Regions from separate parts of the Paenibacillus sp. WG02 genome, predicted to be linked through region 2. Evidence: riboswitches for the same ligand, from Rfam matches in the RefSeq annotation. Region 2 holds a riboswitch; the other holds the start of a gene.
What was found. A riboswitch is a leader RNA that binds a small molecule or an ion and turns the genes downstream of it on or off. The one in region 2 is predicted to bind cyclic di-AMP.

Region 1 (7,721 bases), 760 kb from region 2:
CATGAGGGAACGTGTGTGCAAATGCTTCATGTGGGGCCCTATGCAACAGAACCGGAAACTTTGAAGCAAATCGAGGATTTCTTAGCTGAACATAGTCAATGCATCCGCGGCCTCCATCATGAGATTTATTTATCAGACCCGAGAAAAGTAGATCCTTCGAAAATGAAGACGATCTTGCGATATCCAATAGCTGCTGCAGAAGTGGTGAAGGGGTGACTTTTGCTGTAAAATAGAAGAATATGTCGATATGAATATGGGGAGGAACGGCAGATGCAGACACGATATTTGGCGGGGGCTGTAAAAGTCTTTGGCATCCTTGTTATCTTGTTCGGATTTATGTATCCAGCTTCTGCTGTCCAAGCCTCGTGGCTAGATCGGGTGAAAGACATCTATCAATTGCCAGAGAATGTGCAACAAATTCAGAAAGACTATGAGAGTACGAAGCAGCAATTAGAGGATCAGAAGGACAAGCTTTCCGAAGCCATACGGCATTCGCAAGAAACTGAGGAACGGCTTCTAGGGCAAAACGAAACGCTTAAAAGGGAAAATGAACAATTGCAAGAACGTTTGAAGGCCATGGAACAAGTTGCTTTAGATAAAGATAAGCGAAATCGGAAATTAACCTATATGGTTGTGACGGCTGTTTTGCTAATTGTTTTTTATTTTGTGCTTGGCCGCGTGTTTCGATTCATGGTTTGGCGGAGACAGAAGCGCGGAATGAGATAGATGTAGTCTATGAGGGGGTCCGGTGTGTATGGAGGTATCTTTCGAGGAAGTAAGCTCACATGCGAAGATAGCCACGTTGCGCATCGAACAGAATGAGTCTGTTCATGTGCTGCATCCGAGCCAAATTGTCGCTTTTCAAGGGAAGTCTGAGCAGAGAGAAGATTCTTTCATGAAGTTGCCGAGTATGTATAGGAAGAAGCGTTTTGTCCAGTCACGGCTGCATGGTCCTGCCAATGTCATGCTAGGGCTGCCTGAAGGCTATAGCATGGCTGTTATACCTATAGGAACGGATGATGATCTTCTGTATGAATTCCGACATGTTTTGTTTTACACAGAGGGAGTCAGCTACTCTTCTCATCTGCAAAATGTTAAGAATACACTGATTACGCAGGATTTCGTGAAAATGCAGTTTAAAGGTCCAGGCAAACTAGGACTTCTGACTGCAGGACCGATTTATCAAATGGCATTGGATGCCAAGCAGCCCTTATATGTCGATACAAGCTGTCTTGTTGCCTATCCGCGGAACGCTCAGCTGCGTCTATGTGTGTACGGCAATACATTGGCCAGTCAGCATATGAATTATCATTGGGAAATAACGGGACATGGTCACGTTCTCATGCAGCCCTGTAAGCCAGATCGCAAATTAGATGAGCATATGAAAAATGACAGTTTACTGCGCCGCATTGCCAGAGAAGTACTGCCGTTTGGCGGTATTTTCATCAAATAAAAAAAGGTAAGAAAAAACATTTGCATTTGTCCTCAATTCCTGATATATTATTCCTTGTCGCCTCGGAGAAACGTTAGCGAGAATGACATGCAATTATACGATGCGGAAGTGGCTCAGCGGTAGAGCATCGCCTTGCCAAGGCGAGGGTCGCGGGTTCGATCCCCGTCTTCCGCTCCAACTCATTTGCGCCCTTAGCTCAGCTGGATAGAGTATTTGACTACGAATCAAAAGGTCGGGAGTTCGAATCTCTCAGGGCGCGCCATTTTCATAAAACGCATCGGGACGTAGCTCAGCTTGGTAGAGCACCTGCTTTGGGAGCAGGGGGTCGCATGTTCAAATCGTGTCGTCCCGACCATCAATCCCTTTATTAATACGCGGGCGTAGTTTAATGGTAGAACTTCAGCCTTCCAAGCTGATCGCGCGGGTTCGATTCCCGCCGCCCGCTTAACAGCAAGTGAAAGAAAGACCACCTTCGGGTGGTTTTTTTTCTTTTGGGGTAAACGAAGGGATTCCACCCTATTTAACGCGGTTGGGTTCGCTGTATGGTTTAGGGTGAAGGGGGCGGTCGGATTTAGGAAGCCTGTATGAGTGCTTTTTCTTGTCTATAAGTGGGAAGTTGTACTTCGTGCAACAATTTCTTTGGCTTTCTACTCTCTAAGCAAGAGATGTTGTATGCTGTACAACAATTTAGCCTTAATTCGTACTAAAAGGCCACTTTGGGTCTAAATTGTTGCATTTTTTGCAACATGTGCAGAGAAAATGCTTGATTTGGTTGATTAAAGTTGTACGTAGTACAACTTTAGTTGTTTGTGCGGGAAGGGATGAGAATCCGCAGGGGTTCGACCATACGTGACGGCTTCGAAGGTTAAACCCGAGTAGGACGTGCATCACACCGGTGAAAATTTAAGGATAAGCTGAAAAGAACTAGCATCCCGTACGTGAAGGCATCGAAGGATAACCCGTGGAGGACAAGCAAGCGGTCCTTGAATTCAACGGAGTAGATGAGCCTGATTTTGAGCTAATACAGATGCAAAAAGTGCATGTATTTTGAATATAAACGTACTTTTGAGAGGCAGAAGCTGCAGAAAGTACAGCAAAATCTCCCAAAGTGAGCCCAAACGTTCGAATTCAGCTGATTTTGATGTACAAAATGCAGGAATATTGAGAAATGAGATCATTGTTATGAAATTTGATGTACTTTTTGCATGATTCACTTGCCAAGGCTAATCCAAGCCTGTGACTCTGACAACTGATTTTCGTACGGAGCCAGTCACTTTATTACTCTGGAGATTCAATGGCGGTCTGACCTGGTTCTAATGGGAGCGAATAGAGGAATCATTCAACAAGCGAAATCAAAAGCGTAATAACTTCTCAAAGTGATAATTTCAACATTATCGCATTGAAACGGACGTGGACCGATATCGAATTAGACATGTCTCAAGACATAATCACATATGCATGAAATCGAAGCTTGAACGATGACGTTCAGGCTTCTTCTTTTTTGTGCTGAAAAAGCACTTGCATAAACTAATTATATTAGTTAAAATACTAATTATATTAGTATTCAGAAAGGAATGGGTCTCGACATGTCATTTATTGTATTTATGCTCTTATTTACAGTTTTAGGTGGATGGCTTGAAAGCCGTGTTCTCAAGCGTTCGAAAAGGGAGGGAATGTAAATGTTTGCTGGACATTTTGGGCTTGCTGCAGCATTGAAAGCAAGAACACCGGAGGTGCCGATCTGGGCGCTCATACTTAGTACTCAGCTGCTTGACGTTGTATTTGTACCCTTATTTCTTTCTAGTATTGAAACGATCGATACAAGCCTGGGTACGGGTTATGGGGAAGGGATTATTCACGCTGATTACACACACTCATTAGTTGGGGCGCTGCTCATTGCTATCTTATCGGGATTATTGGCTTGGAAATTATGGGGGAAAAGAGGAGGCGCAGCTATAGGAGTGCTTACCTTCAGTCACTGGATACTTGATCTTCTCGTTCATCGTGCAGATATGCCATTCTTACCGGGGAATGTTGGAGGACTTCCATTAGTAGGATTTAGTCTGTGGCAGTGGCCGTGGGTGAGTGCGGCTATTGAGATTATTCTCGTGATTGTAGGGGCTATTCTTTACTTTCGCACACTTCGTAATACCGCTAAACTGTCAAAATATAAGACACCAGACGATAACTTCATATGGCGTGCACATCTTGCAGGGGGAGTCATGGCCGTTCTGTTGATTGCCTCCTTTATTTCAGATTTTGTCTTGCACTTATAATTTCTTGGATACTATTACCACTGCGCAAAAGTTGAAACTAACAGTCAAATTATGCTAGTCTAACATAGACAAAAAATGCCGAATCTCGGAGCAGCAAAAGCTCTGGTACGGGGGACTTCTTTATTTGGGGTGAATGAATGCTCAGCTGTTTTAATAAACTGAGCGCGCTAGGGAAACCTCTTCCCGAACCCGTCAACTAACCTCGGAGGCTTCAAGGAGGAACAATTTTTGAAACTTTTTACAAAAAGCTTTATTTGTTCATGCGCACTTGTTTGCGCAGCAGTATCCATGTTTACGGCTCCATCGGTTCAAGCAGCATCATCTGCATCTAATGTAAAAGTCCAGGTCAATGATGAGTTGGTTCAGTTCCCAGAAGTACAGCCATTTATTGACAACACAGGAACATTGCAAGTTCCTCTACGCGTATTATCTGAGAAATTGGGTTATCAAGTAGGCTGGGCGAAGCAAGAAAGCGAAATTGTGGTCACGTTGGTGAACAAGCAGCAGATGATTCAACTGACAACCGACGAGAAGCAAGCGATCGTTAACAGCAAGAAGATTAGTCTGGAAAGCAGTCCGACGCTTTATCAAGGTAATACTTATGTACCCTTACGTTTCATCACTGAAACATTCGGTTCTCCGATTGAATGGAATGAGGCGAATCGTATTGCAATGGTGAATGTCGATGGCAAGTCGCACAAACCAGCTTGGATTGCACCGCCACCAGCACCAGCACCAGCTCCAAAGGTAGCAGCGGCAGTTATACCGTCCATGTCTGATCAAATCGTGCAAACAGCAAATACGTTCATGGGAACGCCATACGTTTGGGGAGGCACAACACCCAGAGGGTTTGATTGTTCCGGATTTGTACGCTATTTGTACGAAGCTAAAGGTATTGATCTACCCAGAACTGCGGTCCAAATGTACGATGAAGCAGGAACCAGGGTTATGGACTTGAAGGCTGGAGATCTTGTGTTTTTTGCTGCAGGAAGTGTGAACCACGTAGGGATTTATCTGGGAAATGATCAATTCATTTCGGCGACAACGTCAAGAGGTGTAAGGATAGATAGTCTCGCCAGTTCATACTGGGGATCCAGATATGTGGGAGCCAAAAGAGTTTTGTAAGTAAGCCATGTGGTGAAAAAAGGATTAATTCCATGGGCATTTGTTTTCTATGAATCTTTCGAATGAAAGCATAGAAGGCAGATGTTCTTTTTTTATGCGAAATATTGCGATTTTTATCGAAATTTTATGGTTTTTAGCCTATAATGAAGAAATGTTTGGAAGAAAGCAGGTGACACGAACCGCATGCAATTAAGTGTCTGGAAAAGTTGGTTTTATAAAAAAAGACATTCGAATAAAGCAAATAGCATGTATATCGTGGAAAAAGGTCCTGCCATACCAGAGGAGATTCGGGGAGTCATTGATCGATTTTTCCTTACGTATAATCAATTCAAAGGGGCTAGAAGCTTACAGACGGATACGTTTATAAAAGAAGTCTTTTACGCAACGAAACAGGATCCGAAGGATCAAAGGTCGATTGAAGAGATGGAAGCCTATATTCAGCATAAAAATGTGCATCGATTGCGATTGAAATCGTATGTTGTCGATGAGTATCTTCGCATAGGCGAGAAGGTTTGCATGATTGGCGTGACGAGGGAATTCAGTAATAATCAGCGAAATCGCGTGCTTTATTTTCTAATAAAAGAGGATCAGTCTTGGCGCTTTCATCATATCGCAAGGTCGCACCATGGGACGGTTCTAGATAAGTTTCAAGTGAATGAGCAAACGGGATTCGTGGTTGGAAATGATAAAGCCGCTCTCCTCTTTCTAACACACTCCGGGTCTGCCGATGCCTCCACCTTTATATTGGGTGATTATGTGCATGTGGAAGGTTATTTGGAAGTGGAGCAAGAGGTGAGCAGCCAACTGTATTACCGAATTGTACGAATGAATCGCGTGCACTAAAAACGAAGTGAAACCCGGTAAAGCTGTGGATCCCACTGGATCTGTCCGCCTAAGGATTCAATAATGGCTCGTAAGGGCATATAAATATGACCATCTAGTATGGTAGGAGCTTCAGGGAGTACGACCGATTGCCCATTCACCGTCATCACGGAATGATCCGGCCGAAGCTCAAGATTAGTAGAACCATGATGAACGGCTAATGTACGAGTTGTCCCGTTCCATTCGAATTTAGCACCAATTCTTTCTAGAATGCCCCGGAAGGGTACCATACTTGTTTCTTGCAATAAATACCCTCTGAACTCATGTACGAATTGTCCATTTACCTCTAATTGGATTTGTGGATGATCTAGACGCTCAACGACAAGTGCATTGCTCAGCGCCCTACCGGGACTTCGCAGCATGGAGCCATTTGCATACAGGGATGAACTTGCACCACCATCCATATTCATCGCATCTGTTAAACCTAGCTTTAGAAGAACCTGCGCCATATCTGCCACCGTAGCTGTGGAAAGTGTCCCCATGACAAATTGATGGGAAGCGTCTAACCCAATGAAGCTGCGTACGTTCGCACTCGTTGTGATTTTTGGATCGGTAAAGCCATCCCGTTCAAAGTCCAAATCAACAGCGCCATTGGTAAGCAGATGAGGTCCTGCTCCAATAGCAGCATCAACCGATGTAAGCATGGAGCTTGCTCCGGTATCTTGATTATGAAGTGATGAAGTCAGCTTCACGGTATCGCCAATATGGATATTAGGCAGCACGTGTGTCTTATTATTGGCACTATTTCCGAGTAGGAACACTTGTCCATCTTCTGGCATATCGACACTTTGCGTCGTTACGGCTGTAACTTTGCCCTCGCGGAGGACAACTTTGGTTGAGTTAGGAAAATCGATAGTCGGCCCAAAGGCGCGCGTGTACCAGACGACTTGATCATTGGCGGAATCACCGTAATATTTGTTCACACCCCAAGCTGTGAATGTGTAGGCTTTGCTCTGATGAGTAACGCTTATTTGGTGCTCCGTTTGGATTCGCTGTAAGCTAGCGGTTTTGTCGGCATGAACGAGAAGGGCAGGATTAACGCCGGAGTGCATGATTTTACCAGAGCCAATGAGTAAACCATTCGGGTAGCGCTGGGTATCATCCTTTTCATAGGCGTCAAAAAAAGTCCCATTGATCCCTGCAATTGCATGGTTCCTCGTTAACATGGAGGAGAAGGGCTCATCATGACCAATGCCGTCCTCAGCCGTTACAGGCTTAACGCGCAAGTAAGGATCGGTGAGATCGACGGTGACCCATTGTACAGTAAACGACTTGCCATTATAAGCAATCGTTCGGCTTTGGGTTTGAACGGTACCTTGTGCGGAAGTAGATGCTGGGAAGATAAGGGCTGCTGAGAGCAGACAGATGAGCATCGCGGTGTAAGTAAGAATGCGGAAACGCGCATGAGGCATAGCAGCTATCATCCTTTCTGAATTTACTTCTTTTTTAATTCGCGCAAGGAGTAGAACGTTCCTCTCCAATTGATGCCACCTTGTTTCCAAGTTAGCCAAACGGAGCGGACGATCGTATAAAGGAGCAGGGAGGCGCTGACAGGAAGCAGGAAAGCTTCATCCCCGCGTTTGCTCATGAGGCGGAACATTAGCTTGCGGTATAGCCATATTTGTAAAATGACAGCGACAGCATAGGCGGCTCCTCTCCAGTCCCAAAGGAAGATCAGGCCGAGCCAAGGGAATATAAAAAAGATGAGCTGTCCCAAACAAGCGAGTAAAGCAATGGAGTAGCTGTAGCGAAAAGCCGGAGAAAAGGTTTTTCTCCAGACCGATGATCGCTTCCTTGAGGGAGCGGTACCATTCGACTTGTAGAATGTGTTTGCCGGACAGAACCTTTTGCTTAAATCCAGCTCGTTTGAGGGAGATGCCTAATTGAAGGTCATCATCAGGTCTTAGGGCGATCGATTTGTGCGTGCCAATCGCTTCATAAGCGCTGCGGCTAACCATGTTAAAGGCACCAATTCCGATGCCCGG
Region 2 (7,721 bases):
TGACAAACAATTTTTCCTTTGAAGTAAGATACGTTTTCTGCATTGCCACAGAAGATACAAGCAGGCTCATATTTTTTCAACATGATGCGCTCGCCGTCTACATAAATCTCCAAAGCGTCTTTCTCACCAATACCCAACGTGCGGCGCAACTCGATTGGAATAACAACGCGACCCAATTCGTCAACTTTTCTTACAATTCCCGTAGATTTCATCATATATATAAACCCCTTTCGATTTTATCAAAAATTTATCAATATCGTCATGTTTCGACATATCTTCTTGCCTAATGATACCAACGATTCCCAAAATAGTCAACCATATTTTCGTCTATTTTAGCTTGTTATTCAAAAAAATTTTTAATAGGGTTTCTGTTTTAAATATGAGAAAAACCAGGTAGAATAAGGGAATGTAAATCATATATTACGTTCTTTCTCCTTGAAAAGTACTAAATTACGAAGTTAAAGACTAGTCTAGTATAACAGAGAAATTGGAATATGCATTTCGACAAAATGCGACAGAAATGTCGAAGTAATGAAAAGGAATTGTCGAAATTATTTAAATTTGCTAAAGAGAGGTTGTGAATGGATGAAGGAAGAGAAGGTTTTTAAAGATCCGGTTCATAAATATATTTACGTGCAGGACAATACGATTTGGGATTTAATTAATACGCGCGAGTTCCAGAGACTGCGCCGCATAAGGCAATTAGGCACTTCTTATTTAACTTTCCATGGTGCTGAGCATAGTCGCTTCTCTCATTCACTTGGTGTGTACGAAATCACTCGGAAAATTATTTCACAATTCGAACGAAATCACTATGAGGATTGGCCTCAGGAGGAACGTTTGCTCTGCCTTTGTGCGGCATTGCTGCATGATTTGGGTCACGGGCCTTTCTCGCACTCCATTGAAAAAGCTTTCGGAACGAAACATGAAGACTGGTCGTGCAGAATTGTTCTTGGAGATACCGATGTGAATAAAGTGCTAAGCCGAGTGTCACCTGATTTTCCAAAAAAAGTGGCGGGCGTTATTTGTAAATCGTATAGTGAAGAAATTGTGGTTAGCCTTGTATCCAGTCAGTTGGATGCTGATCGCATGGACTATTTACTGCGCGACGCCTATTTCACCGGTGTAAATTACGGCACATTCGATCTGGAGCGGATTCTTCGTGTTATTAGGCCCTATAAAGGGCATATTGTTGTCAAGGAAAGCGGCATGCATGCTGTTGAAGACTATTTAATGTCCCGTTATCAAATGTACTGGCAGGTGTATTTCCATCCCGTGACACGTAGTGCGGAAATTTTGCTGCACAAAGTTTTTGCGCGTGCCAAACATTTATACGAAGAAGACTATACGTTTGGATTTATGGTGGAACCCATTTTGCATCTGATTCAGAATAAAATTTCGCTCGAAGATTATTTGTTATTGGATGAGTCTGTTATGCAGACGATGTTAACTTTCTGGAGTAATGAGAAAGATCCTATTCTGGCCGATATGTGTAAACGGTTTTTGGATCGTAAGTTGTACAAATACAGTACCTTTGATGAGTCTAATCAACGTCAAATTAAGCTGATGGAAAAAGTGATGGCTGAGGTCGGATTCGACCCTACTTATTATATGGAAATTGATTTTCCATCGAATCAATCTTATGACGTGTATAGACCGGGGGAAACAGATGACAATTTGCCTATTTTTCTGCTGGATCATAAGGAGACTTTAACGGAAATTACGCATCGATCTGAGATTGTTCAGTCCATCAGTGGCTTCCAAATGGGTAAGCATCATGTTTATTATCCGGAGGAGCTGTTGGAACGATTGAACGCAACCAATTATCCTGATTTATGGGCACTGCTTGGTGAGCAAGATTAGCTAGAAAAACAAGTGCAGCAGAATATTTTAACTTAAGGGAGAACGATTATGCTAACGGATTCACACACACATTTAAATGCCGAACAATTTAATGAAGATCAAGATGAAGTGATTCAGCGAGCACTGGACGCCGGAGTGACAAGAATAGTGAATGTAGGCTTCAACCGGGAGACCATACCCAGCTCCATTGCCCTTGCTGAGAGGTATGATTTCATCTACTCAACGGTAGGGTGGCATCCTGTGGATGCAATTGATATGATGCCTGGCGACTTAGAATGGATTGAAGAGTTGTGTAAGCATGAGAAAGTTGTTGCCATCGGGGAAATTGGACTGGATTACTATTGGGACAAGTCGCCGAAGGATGTACAGCAGAGGGTATTTCGGGAGCAAATTCGTCTAGCGCGTAAATTGGGGATGCCCATTGTCATACATAATCGAGATGCCCATCAAGATATTTTGCACATTTTAAAAGAAGAGAAGGCCGAGGAAGTCGGGGGAATCATGCATTGCTTCTCAGGAAGCTGGGAGACGGCTAAACAGTGTCTGGATATGAATTTTCATATTTCTTTTGGGGGTCCAGTTACGTTTAAAAACGCTAGGCAACCGAAGGAAGTGCTGGCGCAAGTTCCATTAGATCGTTTGTTAATTGAGACCGATGCTCCCTATCTGACCCCGCATCCTTTCCGCGGCAAGCGCAATGAAACCGGCTATGTTCGCTTGGTCGCTGAGACAGCCGCGGAAATTCGGGGGTTGACTTTGGAAGAAATTGCGGAAATAACAACTAACAATGCCATTCGATTGCTAGGTCTCAAGTAAAGCGTTTTTTTCGAACTTGCGGCGAAGCACAATACCGCAGCTGAAAGAGATGAAGATGAGACTGACGAGTGGAACGAGCAGATAGATTGGTGAAGAGCGAATCATAAGTGGAATTGTCAAGATACATAGTTCCAGCAGCAAGACCGACCAAATGATGAAGGCCAGCGAACCGGCTTTCGAATTTGGATTGAGCGGGTACATCTCCAGCCAGAACGTATACCGATGAGCACGCTCGAGTGACGATAACTGAACAAGGGAAATCACAAGGGCGATCAGGAAGATCAATGTCCTTGCAGTACCGCTGCTTGAAACGGCAATAGCTAGTACCCCTAACAGGGTGAGACGCAGTATGATCGCGAACAGCTCCGTACGCAGCAATGTCTTCATATATAGATACAAATAGGCAGCATCTTGTCTAAAAGGTATGAACCGTGTTATCCCGCTGATCCAACTTCGGCGGGCTATTCGCATTCCCATCTGAGGCACATCGACGAACCAGCTGAAAAAGGCATAAAGCCGTGCTTGCTGCTGATTTTCTTTGATGATCAAGTAGTCCCAGCCGATGACGTATTTAGATACGAAATGAACAGCTCCTAACCATACGAAAATGAGAAGCAGTGCAGCCCCGCTTGCCCATAAAATGCTGGTTAGAAATTGCAGCGAAATGAGAGCGGTTGTTGCAATCCAGCGAAAGCTAACCGAAGCTAAACGTGTACGCTCATGAGCAAAGCGGCTTTCCTGCCAGCTCGCTAATAAATTAGCAATCTTTAATAGAAGAAGTAGGGCAAGCATCAGTAAGAAATGCTGTTCTGAAGCGCCGAGGCAATGGTGATAAAGCGGCCATAAAATAACCCAGGCGATAAATGTCCAAAAAGCTTGCAGTGCCAAACTGTACATGAATCCACTTCGGAAATAAGCACCCATTTGATGTTCGATCCGTAATAAAAACATGCGGTCTGCTTTTCTTACCAATGTACGAATGGAGCTTGAAGATAGAAGCGGAACGAGCAGCAAAAGCACGATCCACAGATAGGGATAATCTGTCGGAAGACGCTGTAATATTTTTGCATAATAATAGGAAGAAATGATGACAAGAAACAACACGAGACCGATGAAATTGCTGCGCGCTGCATATTGCCAATAGCCCATGGATTCCTTCATATAATATTCGAATCTTTGCTGCCATAAGGAACGGGTGTTGATGTCCATATTTCTCATCATGAATCCCCTTGTACGAGTTTGTAGAAAATGTCGTCTAGTGACGCTCCCGGGAGTTCGGTTTGCTCGCGTAATTCGACTAAATCACCCTGAGCAACCATGCGACCTTTATGAAGGACAACGTAGTTATCGCAATATTTTTCAATCGTAGACAAAATATGCGAAGAGATGAGGAATGATGCTCCTTTATGTTTCATTTTGACCATTAATTCTAGCAAGGAACGAATCGCTAAAGGGTCGAGGCCGAGAAAGGGTTCATCGATAATATATAACGAGGGTTCAATCAGAAATGCGTTCATAATCATGACTTTCTGTTTCATTCCTTTGGATAAATGACTGGCGAAGCTGTTCAGCTTGTCCTTCATTTGAAACTGCTCCAAAAGAGAACTGGATCGAGCCAAATAGTCTTCCTTCGACAAGCCATAGGCCATAGCGGTTAGCTCAAGGTGTTCGCGGATCGTAAGCTCTTCGTAAAGCTCGGGACTTTCGGGTACATAAGCGTAGGTGGCGCGATAGGATACAGGATTTTCAGCTAAAGTTAGTCCGTTGATTCGAATGGATCCTTTTTGCGGTTGAAGCAGGCCGAGAATGTTCTTGATTGTGGTACTTTTACCGGCGCCATTAAGTCCGATCAGACCCATCATTTCACCTTGACGAATAGAAAAGGTTAGGTCATGAAGAACGGGTTTATTTGGTAAATATCCCCCGTATAAAGAGTCAACTTGTAGAATGGAGCCCATCTCATTGCCTCCCTGATTAGCAAATTATTGGTATTTATGAATCGCTTTCCTATACGATCATTATAAACAAATTTGTAATTTAAGCCTAGTTTAGGGGTGAAAAGTTGAAAAGAGTTAGTATACGTACGTGATAGTGAGATATAAGTAGAAATAGGGCTGTTTTATTGCCTATTTGATTGAATTTTAGTCGGTTTAGCCCTTTTTAGTAGGTGTTAATCCCTTTACAGGTTAAGATTAACAGCGTAATATACTTTTCATAATAACTTAATATCCAATTTGCCATTTTTCCATTCGCTGAGTTCCATTTATGGGAACGGGGGAACCACTGTAAGCTGAAGAAGCATGCTTCTTGAGTGAACAGAGTGAGTAACAGGGGTGAATCTTTGAGCGTACTTTGTATGCTTATAGTAGGGCGACTCTCACGTCCGAATCCGTCAGCTAACCTCGTAAGCGTAAGAGAGGTAACGATTGTCGTGCGTGCTATTTGTGTATTTTACTATACAAACTAAGCCAGCGAGAAGAGTCCTCTTCTTGCTGGCTTTTTGTCTTCATAAAGGGCTATACACATTTCGGACGACTAAAAATTGCCCGGAATTCATATGAATGTTGAATAGGCAAACTGGTGTGGGACGACCAGAAGGCAGCGGTATAGCACCGTACTGCTGATGGCGAACACGTTAAGTTAAACTAAAAAACCTTAGTCGCGTCAAATCTAATCATGCTGTAACCTGGCGGCGAGGCTTTGAAGGAGGACCGAAGAAGTGGGCAGTATCTCTATTAGCGAGACCCATGTAAAACGATCATCCAGCATGTCCTTCGCATTGCGATGGAAGCATGAAAACTTGCGTTTGATTTTAAGCTTAGCCATAATTTCAATCGCAATGACTTTCATGTTTTTGGTGTTGTTGTACGGTACGGCTACCAAGAGCGTATCCGTGGTTGTGAATGGACAAGAAACCGTTGTGCAAACGAAACAATGGGTCCTGCAACGCCTACTGGATGAACAAGCCATAAAGATTGGTGAACACGATGAAATTTCTGCTGCGCCAACGACAACAATCAAGGGTGGAGACAAAATTGTCATCGAACATGCCTCACCGATTCAATTGACTGCTGATGGAAAGACCACCACTGTTTACACAACTGCAAGAACGGTTGAAAGTGCATTGCAACGTTTACATATTGCACTTGGGGAGCACGATCGTTTAACTCCCGAACCGACAACCGCTCTGAACTCAGGCGATGAAATCAAAATCGTCCGTGTGAAGAAAGAGACGGAGGAAGTAACTGAACCGATTGCGTTCGATACGGAAAAGAAGAGCGACGCATCGCTGCTCAAAGGCAAAGAGCAAGTCGTCCAAGAAGGTAAAGAGGGCGTACTCTTGAAGAAGAAAGAAAAGACTTTCGAAGATGGTGTTCTAGTCGCGGAAGCAGTTGTGGGTGAAGAAGTAAAAACAGAAAGTATTAATAAAGTCGTGTCCGTTGGCACGAAAAACCCAGTTGTTGTTCTTTCGTCATCCTCACCTAGTGTGGATGAGGTTTCGAAGAATGGTGTAACATTTGGGTACAAACAAATCCTGAAGAATGTGAAGTTGACTGCTTATTCGGCAGACGCTGAATCTACAGGTAAGTCCGAAGGATCTCCTGGTTTCGGTAAAACCTATACGGGGACTACCGTGACAGAAGGCCGCACGATTGCGGTTGATCCGAAAGTGATCCCATTGGGATGGTGGGTTTACATTGAGGGCATTGGCTTCCGCCGTGCTGAAGATATTGGCAGCGGTGTGAAAGGTCAAATGATTGATGTCTTCTTTGAAGATCATGGTTATGCCAATAAATTCGGAACGAAGCAAGGGTACACCGTGTATGTGGTAGGACCGAAAAAGCCGTCTGAAAATTAACGTGTAAACGTCTGTTTCGGCGGGAAGAATGTCATATATATACGTTGCCAAGTAACAACTTGGGCAAAAGAAGAGGGGACCCCTCTTCTTTTCTGCGTTGAATATGGAAGTATAAGTTCTATACTTTAGCTCCGCATCAACCTTGACAAACGCGCGCTCGTACCAGAAGGACGACGGAGTCGTTTATCCTTGGTACTGGGAAGGGAACCGCTTATGATTAAAGAAGTGATTGTCGTCGAAGGCAAAGACGATACAGCTGCTATTCGCCGAGCGGTAGAGGCGGATACAATTGAAACTGGCGGTTCTGCGATTGGGCAAGCCGTGCTAAAGCGTATTGCACTTGCACAGCAGCGCAGAGGCGTTATTATATTCACGGATCCGGATCACGCTGGTGAACGGATTCGGAAGATTGTGGCAGCCAAGGTGCCTGGCTGCAAGCATGCCTTCATTACGCAGGAGCAGGCTGAGTACAAGGGTGATATTGGCGTCGAGAATGCGACGCCTGAGACGATCCGTCAGGCTCTTCAGAGCCTTCGTACGGAATATGATGGTGCGGTTTCACAGCTGACCATGGCGGATCTCGTGACCGCAGGGTTGATTGTTCATGCAGAGGCGGCGTCTCGCCGGCTGATTGTGGGTAAAGCGTTAGGAATTGGCTATTGCAATGGCAAGCAGTTTTATAAGCGCTGTGCAATGTTTCAGATCTCGCGTGAGGAATTTGAGGCGGCTTTGGAGCATTTGGAAGCTGATAAGTAGAATGGATGTTGCTGATGTTGTAGTTTGGAGACTGTCGATTGATTTACAACTGGTAGTCATAACTCCAAAGTGCGCGATTTTAGAGTCATTCAGCTTTCGTGATGGCAGATGGGCTATAGTGGTTAAATGTTGCATTTTCTGCAACAATTCACACGCCAAAAGGCTATTTTGCATCTTGAAGTTGTATTTCGTACAACATTTTGAGCTCATTTGTTGCTAAATGCTCTATATTGGGCAAAATTGTTGTACATTCTGCAACATCGAAGGGAAATAGGCGAGATTTAGGCAGCAATTGTTGTATTATTTACAACATCATTCTACCGCGTTGAGGGATTCATTCATCCAGCAACCTTAAGCGGGCATATATGACTTGATCCCGATGTATGACACCATTAAGTAGAACAAAATTGGATGAATAAATCGACGG

Region 1: another riboswitch for cyclic di-AMP. It lies ahead of ACBP55_RS04520 (C40 family peptidase); the one in region 2 lies ahead of ACBP55_RS00950 (ubiquitin-like domain-containing protein).

Annotation. Positions count from the first base shown of each region.
Region 1 covers NZ_AP036016.1:963,674-971,394, forward strand. Annotated here, with positions in the region: gene ACBP55_RS04480 (GyrI-like domain-containing protein) at 1-216, shown strand, start outside; gene ACBP55_RS04485 (hypothetical protein) at 271-726, shown strand; gene ACBP55_RS04490 (AIM24 family protein) at 755-1,453, shown strand; tRNA gene ACBP55_RS04495 (tRNA-Gly) at 1,556-1,630, shown strand; tRNA gene ACBP55_RS04500 (tRNA-Arg) at 1,639-1,715, shown strand; tRNA gene ACBP55_RS04505 (tRNA-Pro) at 1,732-1,808, shown strand; tRNA gene ACBP55_RS04510 (tRNA-Gly) at 1,828-1,898, shown strand; gene ACBP55_RS04515 (permease) at 3,133-3,729, shown strand; cyclic di-AMP (ydaO/yuaA leader) riboswitch at 3,796-3,955, shown strand; gene ACBP55_RS04520 (C40 family peptidase) at 3,958-4,854, shown strand; gene ACBP55_RS04525 (hypothetical protein) at 5,038-5,697, shown strand; gene ACBP55_RS04530 (stalk domain-containing protein) at 5,694-7,148, opposite strand; gene ACBP55_RS04535 (glycosyltransferase family 2 protein) at 7,305-7,721, opposite strand, start outside.
Region 2 covers NZ_AP036016.1:207,881-215,601, forward strand. Annotated here, with positions in the region: gene ACBP55_RS00925 (AbrB/MazE/SpoVT family DNA-binding domain-containing protein) at 1-215, opposite strand, end outside; gene ACBP55_RS00930 (HD domain-containing protein) at 586-1,863, shown strand; gene ACBP55_RS00935 (TatD family hydrolase) at 1,912-2,679, shown strand; gene ACBP55_RS00940 (ABC transporter permease) at 2,665-3,900, opposite strand; gene ACBP55_RS00945 (ABC transporter ATP-binding protein) at 3,897-4,637, opposite strand; cyclic di-AMP (ydaO/yuaA leader) riboswitch at 4,920-5,105, shown strand; gene ACBP55_RS00950 (ubiquitin-like domain-containing protein) at 5,399-6,538, shown strand; gene rnmV (ribonuclease M5) at 6,752-7,294, shown strand.